2 regions of the Paenibacillus riograndensis SBR5 genome follow, and region 1 is predicted to be linked to the other one. Evidence: riboswitches for the same ligand, from Rfam matches in the RefSeq annotation. Region 1 holds a riboswitch; the other holds the start of a gene.
The links. Region 1 has a riboswitch for S-adenosylmethionine ahead of metA (homoserine O-acetyltransferase MetA). Riboswitches for the same ligand answer to the same signal wherever they lie in the genome.

Region 1 (8,113 bases):
TCATCGAGAATTTCTGCACCACCTCCGGGAAGGGAATCCAGACCTGCAGCGTGAATCTCGCGGACCACCTGCTCCAGCGGCAAACCGGATACTTCGACCATTTTCATAATCTCCGCAGGGGAGAAGGAATGCATGGTGATCTCCGGGAAACGCTGCTTAATTCCACGCAGTAAATCCGTATAATAGCTAAATGGCAGATTGGGGTTGGTTCCGCCTTGCATGAGAATTTCTGTACCATTCACATCAATGGTTTCCTGGATTTTCTGAAAAATCGTCTCGTCGGGCAGCACATATCCTTCCTCAGAGCCCGGTCTGCGGTAAAAGGCACAGAAACGGCAGTACACATCACATACATTCGTATAGTTGATATTGCGGCCAATAACGAATGTAGCCAGCGGGTCGGGGTGCCAGCGTTTCATGATAATGTCAGCGGCAGCGCCCATTTTTTCAATTTCGTTGCTTTCAAACAACCGGACCGTATCCTCCAGCCCGAGCCGTTCGCCCTTCAGCGTTTTGTCCAGAATCAGATCAATCGCGCTCATCGTTCGCAGCCTCCTTTTTTACGCCTATACTATAAAATGGATGAATTAAATTTGTACAACATTTGAATAAGCTCGTTCTTCCATCGTATCACAATCCGGACGCCTTGAGAAACCTTTGCTGCGACCCCAATATATCTTTGTTGTCAAAAAAACAGCGGCGCCCGGGTGGGGCGCCGCTGTTAAGCTTATTATTCTGCTGCCGATGCTGTGCCGGCAGATGCCTCTTCCAGCTCGGTCCGGGCCGCTTCCAGCGCCTGTCCGAGATCGGCAATCAAATCATCCGCATGCTCAATCCCGACGGAGAAACGCAGCAGGCGGTCATCCACACCGACAGCGTCGCGGATCTCCACCGGGATGTCTGCATGGGTCTGCACCGCCGGATAGGTCATCAGCGACTCCACCCCGCCGAGGCTTTCGGCGAAGGCAATCAGGCGGATATGGCGCAGCAGCGGCTCGACATATCCGGCATCTTTTACCTTGAAGGAGAAGATTCCGGTGTTGCCCGAGGACTGGCGTTTCTGGATGTCATACCCCGGATGGTCAGGAAGCCCCGGATGAAAGACCTCAGCGATTGCCGGATGCTCCAGCAGATAGCGGGCCAGCGCCAGCGCATTGCTCTCATGCCGTTCCATGCGCAGCGCGAGTGTCTTCATGCCCTTCATCAGCTGGTAGCTGTCATTCGGCGCAAGCACTGCGCCCAGGGAATTGTGCAGAATGGCCATTTCCGCAGACAGTTCGGTGCCTTTGGTTACGATCAGTCCGGCAAGCACATCGTTATGCCCTCCCAAATATTTGGTCGCGCTATGGACGATGATATCCGCCCCCAGCTCCAGCGGCCGCTGGAAAAAAGGCGTCAGCAGCGTATTGTCCACAATCGTAAGCAGCCCATGGCGGCGGGACCATGTACAGACAGCTTCTATATCCGTGATCATCATCAGCGGATTGGTAGGCGTTTCGATAAAAACAGCCTTGGTATTCGGACGCCGTGAAGCCTCCAGGCCGTCCAGATCGTTCGTATCCACATAAGAGGCGCTTATGCCGTATTTGGAGAGAATCCGTTCAAGCAGACGGTAGGTCCCGCCGTACAGGTCCAGCGAAACCACTAAATGATCCCCTTGTCCAAATAAGGCAAACACGGTTGTCAGCGCAGCCATCCCGGAGCTGCAGGCAAAGGCAGCATCCCCGGACTCAAGCTCTGCCACAGCTTCTTCCAGCACCGAGCGGGTAGGATTCTTGGTACGGATATAATCAAACCCCGTGCTCTGCCCAAGTCTGGGATGACGGAATGCCGTCGCATTGTAAATCGGATAATTAATTGCCCCCGTAGCCGGGTCCTCCTGTGAACCTATCTGCGCCAATCTGCTCTCAATCCTCAGTTTTTCATCCATTGCTGCTGCCTCCTAAGTGTGGTGTTCTCTTCTATATATTTAGAATACTAAATAATCCGCCTGGTCTATATCGTAAGGAGTCTCCTGGTATACATAGTAATTGAGCCAATTAGAGAATAATAAGTTGGCATGGGCACGCCAGACTGCCGGCGGTGTCCGCAGCGGATCATCCTGAGGATAGTAATGCTTCGGAATCGCAATATCCATTCCTTTGGCGATATCCCGGTCATATTCCCACTTTAACGAAAACGGATCATATTCGGAATGCCCTGTCACAAAAATCTGCTTGCCGTCAAGCGTCGAAACCAGATACACCCCGGCTTCTTCCGATTCGGCCAGAATCTGCAGTTCGGGATTGGCCAGGATATCTTCACGCGAGACATCCGTGTGCCGGGAATGCGGAACATGGAACACCTCGTCAAAGCCGCGCATGAGCTTTACATTATTCTGACTCACGGTATGCGGGAACACGCCGAAGCATTTCTCGTCCAGATTCACCTTGCGCACGCCAAAGTGATGATAGAGTCCTGCCTGTGCCGCCCAACAGATATGCATGGTCGAGGTCACGTTATGCTTGCTCCATTCGAAGATCACTTTCAGTTCTTCCCAATAATTCACGTCTTCAAATTCGAGCTGCTCCACCGGAGCGCCGGTGATGATCAGCCCGTCAAAGCGGCGGTCGCTGATCTCGTCAAAGGTTTTGTAAAAACTCTTCAAATGCTCCGCCGAAGTGTTCTTCGAGGTATGGGAGCTTGGGTGCAGCAGCACAACATCCACTTGAAGCGGTGAATTCCCGACCAGACGCAGCAGCTGCGTTTCTGTCGTTTCCTTTGTAGGCATTAAGTTCAGGATCGCGATGCGCAGCGGGCGGATGTCCTGGTGGAAGGCCTGGCTTTCATCCATTACAAAAATATTTTCTCCGGACAATACTTCTTTGGCCGGCAGGCTGTCGGGAATTTTTATCGGCATTTCTGGTTTCCACTCCTTCTTTGATGTCAATGTAAAAATGACCTTTCTCATGTGAGAAAGGTCATATATCTGCAGTCATATGCGCCTCTCTCATCTGCCAGAGAACTTGTACCGGGCAGCCGGACAGGCTTCCCATACAAAGTTTCCGCAAGAATTAGCACCGTGCGTTCACACGCCGGTTGCCGGGTTTCATCGGGCTAGTCCCTCCACCTGCTCTTGATAAGATTTCGCTGTATTCAATTGAGAAAAAGTCACATAACGTTAAATGCTTTTCTTAAAATTTACTTTAAATCATGAACCTCCTTTTCGTCAAGTCCATACAATGCTATTGGTCCGAAAAGCGACAAGAATTTAGCTTGAAAGACCCATACCCGGGGGTTATACTAGACAAGGGTTTCACAGCCCCTACCTGACGAAAAGAAGAGGTGAGAGAAGAATGGAAGGCGACCCGAGTTCGCAGTTAAGCGTCCAGAAAGAACAACCACACAGGATTAACATCAGCTTGCCGGCGGCGGGAGCATTTCTTCTTCATGCCCTCGAACCGTCATCTGGCCTTATACATTGACTGTACCACCGGCCAAGCTGATTTTTCCCTGTGCCTTAATTTAGCACAGGCCCTGGAGAAGACCAGGGTCAAGAGGAGTGGATCAGATGAAAATCCGGCTGGTAAACGCAGGGGTTTTTACGCCTGTAGATGACATTGAAGAAACATTGACTGCCCCAACTGAGGGATTTTATTGGATTGATGCGGATGTTGAGGATCTGGAGCTGCTTCAGCCCTTATACAATCTGCATGATTTGGCTGTGGAGGACTGCCTCAGCGAAGAGGATCAGCGCCCGAAGCTGGAAATTTACGAGAGCCATTATTTTATTGTAGTCAACAGCATCCGTTTTGATGATGAAGAGATTTTTCTCCGTGCACTCAACGTGTTTCTGGGCAGACATTTCATTATCACCGTAACCAAGCAAAAAATTCACGAGCTGCGCGTGCTGAAACCCATTCTGTGGGAGCAGGAGGTCAGCGAGCCTGACCGTTTCCTGTATCTGCTGATCGACCTTGTCGTAGACAATTATTTCTCCGTCGGCGACCGGATTGAAGCCCGGATTGAGAAGCTGGAAGAGGATATCCTGATGCATACCAAGAAATCGCATCTGAGCGAAATCATTGGTCTGCGCAGTGAAATTCTCTGGCTGAAGAAGATGCTGGGGCCACAGAAGGAAGTTATCAACACCCTTAACAAAAAGGACCTCCGCCTGATCGATGATCAGCTGCAGAAGTATTTCAGCGATATTTATGAAAATGCGGTCAAGATCTCTGAAACGTTTGAAACGTACCGCGATCTCATGGGGAACTTACGTGAAGCCTATCAATCCAGTATCGCCAACCGTGCCAATGAGATCATGAGAGTGTTCACCGCGATCACCACAATATTCATGCCGCTTACCGTGATTACCGGTATTTATGGGATGAACTTTGATAACATTCCCGAGACCCATTCCCAATACGGCTATTATGGAGTTATTGCTGTCATGGTAACGCTCGGCTGCGGCATGCTGGTTGTTTTCCGCAAAAAGGATTGGCTATGAACATCAATGGACGAATAAGCAGGACGAAGGCTTCACTGCCCGCGGGCAAGGAAACCTTCGTCTTTTTGGTTTATTTCAGGAACTCTGCATCCGCTGCTTCAATCTGCTTAAACAACCGTTCTGCATCCTCACGCTTGCACAGCTGACGCTCCGGATTCATTACCGCCGCCGCTCCGGAGGCGATTCCGAATTGAACGGCCCGGCGCAGCGGCCAGCCCCGTTCCAGACTGTAGACCAGCCCGCCCACCAGGCTGTCCCCTGCCCCTACTACACTCAGCACGGGAACTTCGGGGGCCTTGAGATGCTCGCAGCCCTCTCTGGTAATCAGCAATGCCCCCTCGCCGCCAAGGGACACCACCACCACTTCGGTCCGCCCTTGCTCGATCAGCTCCAACGCAGCCGCCCGGACCTCTGCATCCCCTGTAATGGAATGTCCGGCCAGTTCCTCAAGCTCGCGCGCATTCGGTTTGAGCAGGTATACGCCTGCATCAGCCGCCTTTTGCAGCGCTTCTCCCGAGGTATCGACAATCACCCGCGCCTGCCAAGGCTTCACGGCTTCAATTACACGGCCGTAGAAATCCGCCGGACATCCTGGAGGCAGACTGCCGCTGGCCACAATGTAGGTCGGCTTTTCTCCCAGGGATTTCAGCTGCTCCAGGCACTGCTGCCAATCGCCCTCGATAAAGTGCGGGCCGGGCATATCGAACCGGAATTGCTGGCCCGTGGATTCTTCCACAACAATCAGATTTTCCCGTGTCTGCCCCGAAATCGGGATCTCCTGGTGCCCGACACCCTCCTGCTCCAGCATCTCATGCAGCAGCTGCCCGTGCAGTCCGCCCGATGCATACAAAGCCAAGGACTCCCCGCCCAATCTGTGGATCGCCCGGGACACATTGACCCCGCCTCCCCCCGGCTTATAGGATGCCTCCCGGCAGCGCAGCTTATGGTCGGGAACAACCCTGTCAATACCTGTGCTGGCGTCTACGCTGGGGTTAACCGTTAATGTTACGATCATAGGTTTATCTCCTTTATATGCGGAATACCTGTAGTTTACTCCAAATTACGGCATTTTCCTAAAGGGAGTCCCCAGAGGCCTTCTCCTAAAGAGGGCCCCAACGGCATTCAGCCGAAAACACAGGGCTCTGTAGTATATTCTGACCCAGGGCGGGGCAGCCACACTGTGGGGATGCCGGAACTAGGCGAATTATGTGGATTGAACTTGAAATCCGTAGCCACGGACAAACCCGAAATCAAAAAGCTCAAGTTCAATTATATAGTGCAGTCATTAGCTGAAGTTAAGAAATAGGGGCAAGCCCCCGTTGAATTTCCTGCGGACACAGACATTAGGCAATTATAAATTCGTCGCCGCTTCCAGCTGAGCGGATTGCCCCCGCCGGTAGCGGATGCGGATCAGCCGCAGGCGTTCATAATACATATCCAGGCCTTCCGCAGGCGAGAACCCTTCCCCGTAGGCTTTGTACAGTACAGGCTTGAGAAAGGTATCACCCATCAGTTCATAGGCGGCCCATACACTGGCTTGCTCGCTGGAGGATACCTCAGCAAGCTCGAGAGCAATGAGCTTTTCGACGGAATATCCGTCCTTGTCAAGCTCCTCTACCGCTTCAAGCACCTCGCGGCGGCTTATTCCGCTCAGTGCCTTCAGTTGCTCAATGCCAAGGCCTTCCCCGATTCCCTGCAGCAGAACCCTGCGCAGCCGCAGCCGTTCCAGCTGCTTCTTGTACTTCAGCTCCTTCTGCTTGTACTGCCAGGAAACAAAATGCTCCTCGTCAACGGCTTCATGCACCCAGCCCAGCGGAAAGCTATGCTCCCTCTCTGCGGCAGAGGTGATGCTCAGCCAGTCTTCGCCGTATTGCGAGGCCTTGCCCTCGCCTACGCCGGGAATCTGCAGTAGTTCCTCCAGGGTACGGGGAAGAAATGCGCTGAGCATCCGCAGCAGGCGGTTGCTGGCAATAATGTAAGGCGCTTTCCGCTCACTGGAGGCTTTGCCCCGGCGCCAGGAGCAGAGCTCTTCGTAGACGGATTCATTGGCGTGCTGCTCGCTGAAATACTGCAGCTTAAGCTGCTCCTGATTGCGGCTGCCGGACAAGCTGTCTTCATCGTGAAAGGCACCATCGATTAGAGGCCGGTAGCCATCGCCCATCTTCACCGCCAGCTCATGCCGGTAGACGCAGAGCATCTCATTCCAGGAGCCGCCCTCATACCACAAGCTGTCTCCGTTATCCTCCGAGCCGGAGAATTCGCGCCAGCCGAGGCGCCAGACGCCTTCTTCTTCCCCGATCCAGAGCTGGGCAAATACCTCCTGATCCCCCCCTGACATTCTCGACAAACGGTTCATAAATACAATCTGCATCCCAATCCCTACCTTCCTTGTCTTACAGCATGCATAATCCCGTTACTCACCGGATGAACGGTTCCTTAGCCAGACCCGTCACCGGAAGATATAAGGCCGATATAGAGCGTGAAGCTTATCCCGCCTTATATGTGCACACAAAAAAGCACCTCTCCCACAAATGATGTGAAAGAGGTGCTTCCTCTGGAATGCTATACTGTTAATGCTTACAATACCCATATATTGAGAAACAGTCAATCTCTTTTTGTACTAAATTAGAATCAGCTTGTCCGTTCCTCATAGGAACAGTAACCGTTTCAGCCGAAATAAAAGGATAAATTAAGCCGCAAAACCAATCCAGCCTTATCCCCGGCCTCAGACTACTCCCGGTCCAGCGCCAGCTTAGCCAGTCCAAGCGCTCCGGACAGACCCGCATTGTCGCCCAGCTGAGGCGGAACAATATAGCTGCCGACAGCCTCGTTCAGTGCAGGATGCTGCACATAGCCGCCCAGCAGCTCCTGAAGCTTGGCATGAATCAGCGGGAAAAGCTGGCTCTGCTTCATCACACCGCCGCCCATCACAATCTTCTGCGGTGACAGAATCAGCACATAATTCATCAGCGCATGCGCCAGGTAGTGGGCTTCCATCGCCCACGCCGGATGATCCGCAGGCAGTTCGCCTGCCGGCTTGCCCCAGCGTTTGCCAATTGCCGGGCCTGCTGCCAAACCCTCCAGGCAATCGCTGTGGTAAGGGCAGAAGCCTTCAAACTTGTCTTCCGGATGGCGGCGCACAAGAATATGCCCCATTTCAGGATGGGACAAGCCGTGCACCAGTTTGCCTCCCACTACCGCACCCGCTCCGATTCCTGTTCCGACTGTGATATACAGGCAGCTGTCCAGCCCTTGAGCCGCTCCCCACTTGTATTCCCCCAGCGCCGCACCGTTCACATCCGTATCGAATCCGACAGGCACGGAAAAATGCCCGGCAACTGTTCCCACCAGATTGTATTGCCCCCAATGGGGTTTAGGTGTGGTTGTAATGTAGCCATAGGTCGGGCTGCCAATCACCGGATCAATCGGCCCGAATGAGCCTATGCCGATCGCTTCCACATTTTTGCCGGTAAAATAGTCCAGCACAAGCCCCATCGTTTCCTCAGGCGTGGTAGTCGGAAAGCTGACCCGGTCGATAATCGTCCCGTCCTCATTTCCAATCCCGCATACAAACTTTGTTCCCCCTGCTTCAATTGCTCCAAGTACCTTCACTGCAGCAGTCTCCCT
Region 2 (8,113 bases), 3.9 Mb from region 1:
AGACCAGAAGTGCTCCGTTGCCTTCATGGCTAACGGATACCTCTGGTCTTTAATTTATAAATGTTCAGCTCAAGAAATCAACTTAGAATGCCGGAATGATCGAGCCTTGGTATTCTTTTTCAATAAAGGCTTTGGCTTCCGGGGAAGTCAGAGCTGCAGCCAGCTTCTGAATGGCATCGGAGTCCTTGTTGTCAGGACGCGCTACCAGCAGATTGGCGTAAGGAGAATCGGTTCCTTCGATGAACAATGCGTCCTTGGTTGGAACCAGCTTCGCTTCCAGGGCATAGTTGGTGTTGATCAGGGCAAGATCTACTTCATCCAGCTGGCGGGGCAGCATAGCGGCTTCAAGCTCTACAATTTTGAGATTCTTCGGATTCTCCGTGATATCGGCTGTAGTTGAGGTAATATTCGTATCGTCCTTCAGCTTAATCAGGCCATTTTTGGCCAGGAGGATCAGCGCGCGGCCACCGTTGGTGGCATCGTTCGGAATCGCTACTTTTGCACCGTCAGCCAGCTCGTCGATCGATTTAATTTTTTTGGAGTAAGCACCGAAAGGTTCTACGTGAACCGCTGTTACGGATACGAGGCTCGTGCCGTTTTGCTTATTCTGATCATCCAGATAAGGCTTGTGCTGGAAGAAGTTCGCATCCAGTTCTTTCTCGGCCAGCTGCGTATTCGGCAGAATGTAGTCGGTAAATTCCTTGATTTCCAGCTTGATGCCCTGTTTCTCCAGAAGCGGAGCAATAGCCTTCAGAATTTCTGCATGCGGTTTTGGCGATGCGCCAACTACCAGGGTTACCGGTTCTGCAGAAGGTTCAGTGGTGGGCTCTGCGGAAGCATCCGCAGCCGGAGCGTTCGTAGCCGCAGAATTTGCAGCGTTATTGGTTTTATTGTTGTTGCCGCAAGCTGCCAGCACCAATACCAAGGTCAAACTGAAGAATGTGAGCAATACTTTTTTCATTTGTAAATCCCCCTCCATCTCATTATTTTTGTATGAATAAGGCTCTATATGAAACTGCCTTATTTCCGGGTAAAATGTTGTACCAGCCGGTCGCCGGCCATTTGCAGCAGCTGCACCAGAATAACCATCAGTGCCACGGAGATAATCATAACTTCCTTCTCATAACGGTAATACCCGTAACGGATAGCCAGGTCCCCCAGGCCTCCGCCGCCGATCATTCCTGACATCGCTGTGTAAGAGACCAAGGTAACAATCGTAATCGTCACTCCGGCCAGCAGGCCTGGACGGGCCTCGGGCAGAAGCACACGCCAAACGATTTGGCCTGTAGAGGCTCCCATTCCCTGCGCCGCTTCGATCACACCCCGGTCAACCTCACGCAGTGCCGTCTCCACCAGTCTGGCAAAAAACGGAGCCGCGCCGATCACCAGCGCCGGAATCGTCCCCAATACGCCAATTGAAGTCCCCATAATGGACTTGCTCAGAGGAATCAAGGCGACCATCAGGATGATAAAAGGCACAGACCGCAGAATATTTACAACGAATGATAATACCGAGTAAATTGACCTGATTATAAAGTGATTTGATCTGCCCCATAAATATAACACAATTCCGAGTGGTAAACCAAGAATAATTGTGAAAATTCCGGAATAAGCCAACATTCGAAGGGTAGCTATACCCGCATCCAGCATTTCTTCCCAGTTAATCTCGTTAAAGTTCAAGCCGCCCATCAGGCGAACACCTCCACATCAAGACCTTGTGCCGCCAGTTCGGCAAGGGTCGCCTCGACGGCTTGCGCGCTTCCTTCAAAGCGAACAAGCAATTGGCCGTAAGGCACATCTTTGATCGTTGAAATCGTCCCCTGGAGGATGGCAAAGTCTACACCTGTTCCACGAACCACATGGGATAAGGTAGATTCATATGTCTTTTGTCCAAGAAAAGTGATTTTGACGGATTTGCTGTACTTATCATGCACTGCCTCCAGGGCAACACGGAGCGGCCCTTCATGCTGGTTCTCACTGCGGATGAAATCTTTCGTCACTTCATGTTGGGGCTTCAGGAATACATCTGCCACTTCCCCCTGCTCCACAATTCCCCCGCCATGGATCACCGCTACCCGGTCGCAAATGCTCTGAATCACATGCATTTCGTGGGTAATGAGCACAATGGTCAGATGAAACTTCCGGTTAATGTCCAGCAGCAGCCGGAGAATGGAGTCGGTTGTCTGCGGGTCCAGCGCCGAGGTGGCTTCATCGCAGAGCAGCACATCGGGGTCGCTGGCCAGCGCCCGTGCTACACCGACACGCTGCTTTTGACCGCCGGAGAGCTGCGCCGGATATTTGCGGCTGTGCTCTTCCAGTCCCACAAGCGCAAGCAGTTCCAGCACCTTGCGTTCAATCTGCGCCTTCGGCGTACCAGCCAGGCGGAGCGGAAAAGCAATGTTGTCGTACACCGTTGCAGAAGACAGCAGATTAAAATGCTGAAAGATCATGCCGATCTTGCGCCGCTGTTCCTGCAGCTGTCCCTGGCTCAGTGAGGTTAATTCCACTCCATCCACCCAAACTTCGCCTTCGGTAGGGCGCTCCAGCAGATTGATGCAGCGGATCAGTGTGCTTTTGCCGGCGCCGGAGTGGCCAATCACCCCAAAGATCTCACCCTTTTTAATCGACAGGTTAAGACCCGAAAGCGCCATTGCAGCCTTGCTGCCTTTTCCGTATACTTTGGTCAAACCTTTCAGCTCTATCAAACTAGTAATCCTCCCCCAAGTAACCCTTATAAAAACTAAAAAGACCTCCTACGATCGATTGCAGATCGCAAGAGGCCCCGTGATTGTATTAACCCTGCCTTCTCATCTGCCAACGACCGTAACCTGTACGGCATTGTAGGAATTAGCACCATGACATTTGTACAGAATACCATGTAACGCATTCCATACAAATCGGTTGCCGGGCTTCATCGGGCCTATCCCTCCGCCGCTCTCGATAAGAGTTGATTATGAAGTTAGCTGCCGAAGCATGTAAGATGCTAATGCAAGCTCAAGTATAGTAATTTTCAGGTTTTTTGTCAAAGGGAACTTTTTACTGGGGATGATGGCCTCTCTTTAGGTTTGCCGCAATTTTGCCCTTGTGCCACTGCTCATTGCTGTACCTGAAGGAAGCTGCCAAGGATTTGCAGACCATTTCCAGACTCTGCTTCAAATCCTCCAGATGGCTGTCCAGATCCTCCAGATGAATTTTGTCATGGAGGCCCTGATGCCGCTGCCACAGATCATCCTGCATTTCGGCGTTCATGTAATGAATCTCGGCGTTGCGGCGTTTGCGCAGATTTTCGAGCGGTTCACGGTAGGCGTTCTTGATCGTCTCCAGTTCGCCGGCGAAGGCTGTATGCTTCTCATGCAGCTGAAACTGGCGCAGTACAGTGAAATAGGAGAAATGGACTTTGACTTTGCTGGTATTCAGGTCATACAGACTGTTAAGAACCGTACCCAGCTTGTCCAGCAGTGAGAATACACGAATGAAGCCATTTTTATAAAAATAAACATAACGCGCATATTCCCCCTGCTCCTTGGGAGACATATCATCCATATAACCCGCTACAACGGATTTGCGGAAAAAAGCAGCCGCGAACCAGCTTTGCTCCAGCTCGTCCAAGGAAGAGATCAGCCCGCGCGTCCAGATTTCCAGCTTGCGGGATTCATGATCCGGGTCTTCATGGGTGTTCATCTCCCTGCGCAGCATGGATGCCACCTTCGCCATATTGTCCATGGCTTCAGCCAGCATACCGCTGTTCTCGCGGGGCGGTTCTCCGAGTAATATCCGCAGCATCCTGCATCCTCCTCAGTGTGGGAAATAGCTGTTCCAGTTGCGGTCGACCCGCTGGACAATATCCTCGCGCGGAACCAGTTCCTCGGGGTAATCCCGCTTCATCCGGGCATCGATCACAAGGGGCAGCTTATAGCCGATATGATGGCTTTTGATCTCGTATTCGGCGTAGATATCACTGGCCGGATCGAACCTCGTGAACACCGTCCACAGGAATGAAGTTTGCGTGCGCACCGTATCCGGGGCATTATCCACTACAAACACCAGCGGCCAGGCTGTTTCCTGTGCACGCAGAGCTGCGATTAGCCGGGAAGGAAGCTCAGGATCTTCTTCATAGGATGCACCGGAAACAGCCAAACATCCCCGGCAGTAAGGAATTGCCTCTGTAATGCCCGGTAGAAGACCTTCCGTGTAAGCTGAGGGCAGCTCACGCACCGGATTCCCCACACCCAGCATGATGGCTTTGCTGCCAGGGTTCATCGCATTGGGCGAATGATCTTGCTCGTCCGGGGCAGCATTTCCGTACACCAGGAAATCCGAGGCGGGATTGAAGCGCTCCAGCACACTTTCCAGCAGCTTGGGGAACTCCGCCAGCTCCACGGGTTCATTGGTCAGCAGCAGGAATTTGGTCAGTGACAGCTGGCCTTCCCCCAGGATACGGTAGGCGGACACCACCGCTTCTCTGGGATAACTCTCCCTTACTACGGCAGACACCAGTGAATGAGGGCCGCATTCGGAGTATTCCCACAACGCTTTGACGGAAGGCATCAACAGCGGGTATACGGGGGCCAGCAGCCGCTGTATGTATTCCCTGAGATAATAATCCTCCTGGCGCGGCTTGCCGATGATCGTTGCCGGAAAGATCGCATCCTTGCGGTGCCAGATACGCTGCACATGCATAACAGGGAAATGGAGGGGTGCGGAATAAAATCCGTAGTGATCCCCGAACGGCCCTTCCGCCCGCCGCTCATGGGGGGCAATCAGGCCCCGGATGGCAAATTCCGCTTCAGCGGGTATCTGGTGCCCGCCCATCGGGTCCTTGACCATCTGCAGCTTGCCGCCCAGCACAAGCGATGCCAGCAGCAGCTCCGGCAGACGTTCCTGCACAGGAGCTGCTGCAGCGGCTATCAATGCCGGAGGCCCGCCGAGAAAAACGGACACGGGCAGCGGCTCGCCGAGCTGCTCCGCCTCCCGGTGATGAAAGCCGCCTCCCTTATGCTTCTGCCAATAGACCCCCGCCTTGCTGTCATCATATATCTGAACACGGTATATTCCAAGATTATGGTTCTGCGGATGAGTGATGCTCTCGGTATAGACCAGCGGCAAGGTCAGAGAAGGCCCCCCTTCCTCCTGCCAGCCGGTGATGCGCGGCAGTTCCTTCAGCGGCTCGGTGCTGCGGCAGACCCCAAGAACAGGCGCTTCTCCCTGCGGCACATTCCGGGTCCCGACCTTGAGCAGGTCCAGCAGCAGCCGCTTCTCCTTCCAGAGCCCGGATGCTGTTGGCGGCAGCAATGTTTCCATGGCGCCCATGAGGGTCTTTACCAGCTGCTCGGGGCGGGTCCCGAAGGCCTGGTTGGCCCGGCGCACCGTTCCGAACAGATTCGTCGCCACCGGAAACGGCGTGTCTTTTACATTCGTGAAGAGCAGAGCCGGCCCCTCCTCCCGCACCACACGCCGATGAATCTCCGCAAGCTCCAAATAAGGGTCCACCGGAGCATCAATTACGGCAAGATCCTTATCCTTGCGGAGCTGTTCAATCCATTGACGCAAATTACCATATCCCAATCTCGTTCCTCCTCAAACAGGGCACTATCCCACAAAAGTTTGATGAGCGCAGACTATTTATTCGCTCTTTCCAGCTGCCATACGCGCACACTCATATAACACAGAACACCGAAAAGCCCGGCGATCAGGAGAATATGTGCCAGTGCGGCAAATATGTACAGCCTTTCGTTATATAGGGTATGAACAACAGCCGCACCGCTGAGTACCTGAAGCAGACACAGCACAACTGCTGCAATGCCAAGGGCTCTCAGCTCAGGCTGCGCTTTATGTTTCCAGAAGGCCAGATGTCCAAGGCACGCAATCAGGAGAAACAGCAGCGCCGCCGCAACCCTGTGCGTAAAAACAATGGTTACTCCGCCTGACAGCTCAGGGAACCACTCCCCGTTACAGAGCGGCCACCCGGAGCAGCCTCCCTGGGAGTCTGTATGGCTGACATACGCCCCAATATAAACCACTATATAAGAATATAACGCAGCCGCCCACGTTAAGTTGCGGAAGCCCCTGCTGACCCCCCGGTCCGCCACAGGGGGAGCATCCCCCCATGCATGCCTGCGTTTCGTCCCCAGGGCAAGCATCAGCGAGCTGGCGAAAGCGATCAGCGAAAAGCCCATATGCAGCGCCATCACCGCAGCCGACTGCGGCCGGATCACCGCGAGTGCCCCCATTCCTCCCTGCACTACCACGAATAAAAGCGTCAGCAGGGCAAACACCTGCAGATCTCTCCGCTCACGGGCATAACGCCAAAAGGCAAACATTGAAGCAAGGGACAGCAGACCGGCAAGACCGCTGAACAGACGATGGGTATACTCAATGAGGGAGCCTATTGTATAGGCAGGAATAAGCTTTCCGTGACACAGCGGCCATTCATTGCCGCACTCCAGCCCGGAACCTGTTTTGGTGACCACGGCTCCGCCGAGCAGAGCCATAAACATAATTAGACAAGTGATGTAGCTGAGCCATTTCAATTGATTCATCGTCAATGAGATCACCCGCAATTTTTATAGGAATGATTAGGAATTAGTACGTGGTTGTAAGCCTTTGCAGCACCCGGTTTAGAAAAAAACCGCTTCTGCTCGGGTAGGGCAAAGCGGTGCAATGTGATTACTTGTGTATGGTCAGATAAACTTCGAGCGCCCTGTCCAGAAACCCCTCGATCTCCTCACGGGATTTGCGCAGCTTGTTCACGAATCTCACGAGCTCGCGGCCATCGCTATACGCAACAAAGCTGGGAATGCCGAGAATATTCTGTTCCTGGCTGACATCGCCTACAGCGTCAACATCCACTTCAACCAGTGTGAGGCGGTCCGTATATTTCTGCTCTACATCAGGCATGAACGGATCAATGAACTTGCAGTCGGAGCACCAGTCGGCTTTGAACACGGCCACGGTCAGACGGGGCGATTGAATCGCCACCTGAAATTCCGCAGGCGAAGTAATTTTATCCATAAATTGAACAGTCCCTTCTGATATAAGAGTAAGCTGTTTGTTGGTTTTTCTTTAAGTGAATCAAATTGTCAGGAATAAGTCAAATAAAAAAGACAGAATAAGACAATGATCACAGATTTATTGCTCAGAACGAACGCGTTCAGGCTGCAGCTTCATGAGCGGACCCAGCAGCTTCTGCAACGGCCGTGGATAACCGGCGATTTCCTGACGGCTCAGCACTCCCAGAACAATGAGTAGCACAAGGTAGACGATAACCACCGCCGCCCCTACAACGAGGCAAGTGATCAGGAAGGCCAGGCGCACAGGCATCATATGGGTAAGCAGCTGTCCCGCCTCGTTCAGTCCGTAGCCAATCCCTCCGGCGGCCAATACGGCAACTGCGAAGCCGCCCCAGCGTTTGCCGAGAATCTCGAAAGGAACGATCGTCTTGAGCATTCTCAGGTTAAGCAGGGTAATCACAATGAAGCACAGCGCCGTGGCAGCAATAATGCCGTAAATCCCGAACAAGCGGCTGAGCAGGAAGTTGGAGCCGAATTTGACCAGCAGACCCGCCAGCACGTAATACATGGAGATCCGCGCTTTGCCCATCCCCAGCAGAATGGAGTTGGTCGTCATCATCGTAATCTGGAATATCGTCCCAAGGGTCAGCATGGCTACAATGCCGCTGCCGTCCAGGCTGCTGAACAGCAGGCCGTTCACGGAATACGCCGCTACAACGAGTGAAAGAACAATAGGCGTCCCCGTCAAAATTGAAATCCGCAGCGCCAGCGTGATCTGCCGCTTCAGGTGCGCCTCTTCGCGTCTTGCATAAGCGGCGGAAATGACCGGAATCAGCGAGGTGCTGAGTGCGATGGACAGCACCGGCGGAATTCCGGCTACACTCTGCGCCCGGCTGCCAAAGATCCCCAGGGCCTGAGTAGCGGCTTCCCGCCCGATCTGCCCGCTGAGCAGCGGAACAATGAATGAGGTATCAATGAAGTTCACGACCGGAACCGTAACGGAAGAGAGCACAATCGGTATGGACAGCTTAAAGATATCCTTATAGATTTTCAGCAGCGGAATCCGGGCTTGACTGGAATCATACAGGGCTTTCTGCTCCTCG

Region 2: another riboswitch for S-adenosylmethionine. It lies ahead of PRIO_RS27825 (methionine ABC transporter ATP-binding protein); the one in region 1 lies ahead of metA (homoserine O-acetyltransferase MetA).

What each region holds. Positions count from the first base shown of each region.
Region 1 is NZ_LN831776.1:2,563,427-2,571,539, reverse strand. Features, by position in the region: gene mqnC (cyclic dehypoxanthinyl futalosine synthase) at 1-542, opposite strand, end outside; gene PRIO_RS10390 (aminotransferase class I/II-fold pyridoxal phosphate-dependent enzyme) at 731-1,930, opposite strand; gene metA (homoserine O-acetyltransferase MetA) at 1,970-2,899, opposite strand; SAM riboswitch class I at 2,987-3,125, opposite strand; gene corA (magnesium/cobalt transporter CorA) at 3,551-4,486, shown strand; gene PRIO_RS10375 (1-phosphofructokinase family hexose kinase) at 4,557-5,501, opposite strand; gene PRIO_RS10370 (HRDC domain-containing protein) at 5,838-6,857, opposite strand; gene PRIO_RS10365 (ROK family protein) at 7,217-8,098, opposite strand.
Region 2 is NZ_LN831776.1:6,572,061-6,580,173, forward strand. Features, by position in the region: gene PRIO_RS27815 (MetQ/NlpA family ABC transporter substrate-binding protein) at 83-961, opposite strand; gene PRIO_RS27820 (methionine ABC transporter permease) at 1,021-1,689, opposite strand; gene PRIO_RS27825 (methionine ABC transporter ATP-binding protein) at 1,689-2,705, opposite strand; SAM riboswitch class I at 2,805-2,947, opposite strand; gene PRIO_RS27830 (Cthe_2314 family HEPN domain-containing protein) at 3,037-3,783, opposite strand; gene PRIO_RS27835 (UbiD family decarboxylase) at 3,796-5,565, opposite strand; gene PRIO_RS27840 (COX15/CtaA family protein) at 5,619-6,545, opposite strand; gene PRIO_RS27845 (thioredoxin family protein) at 6,667-7,011, opposite strand; gene PRIO_RS27850 (putative polysaccharide biosynthesis protein) at 7,129-8,113, opposite strand, start outside.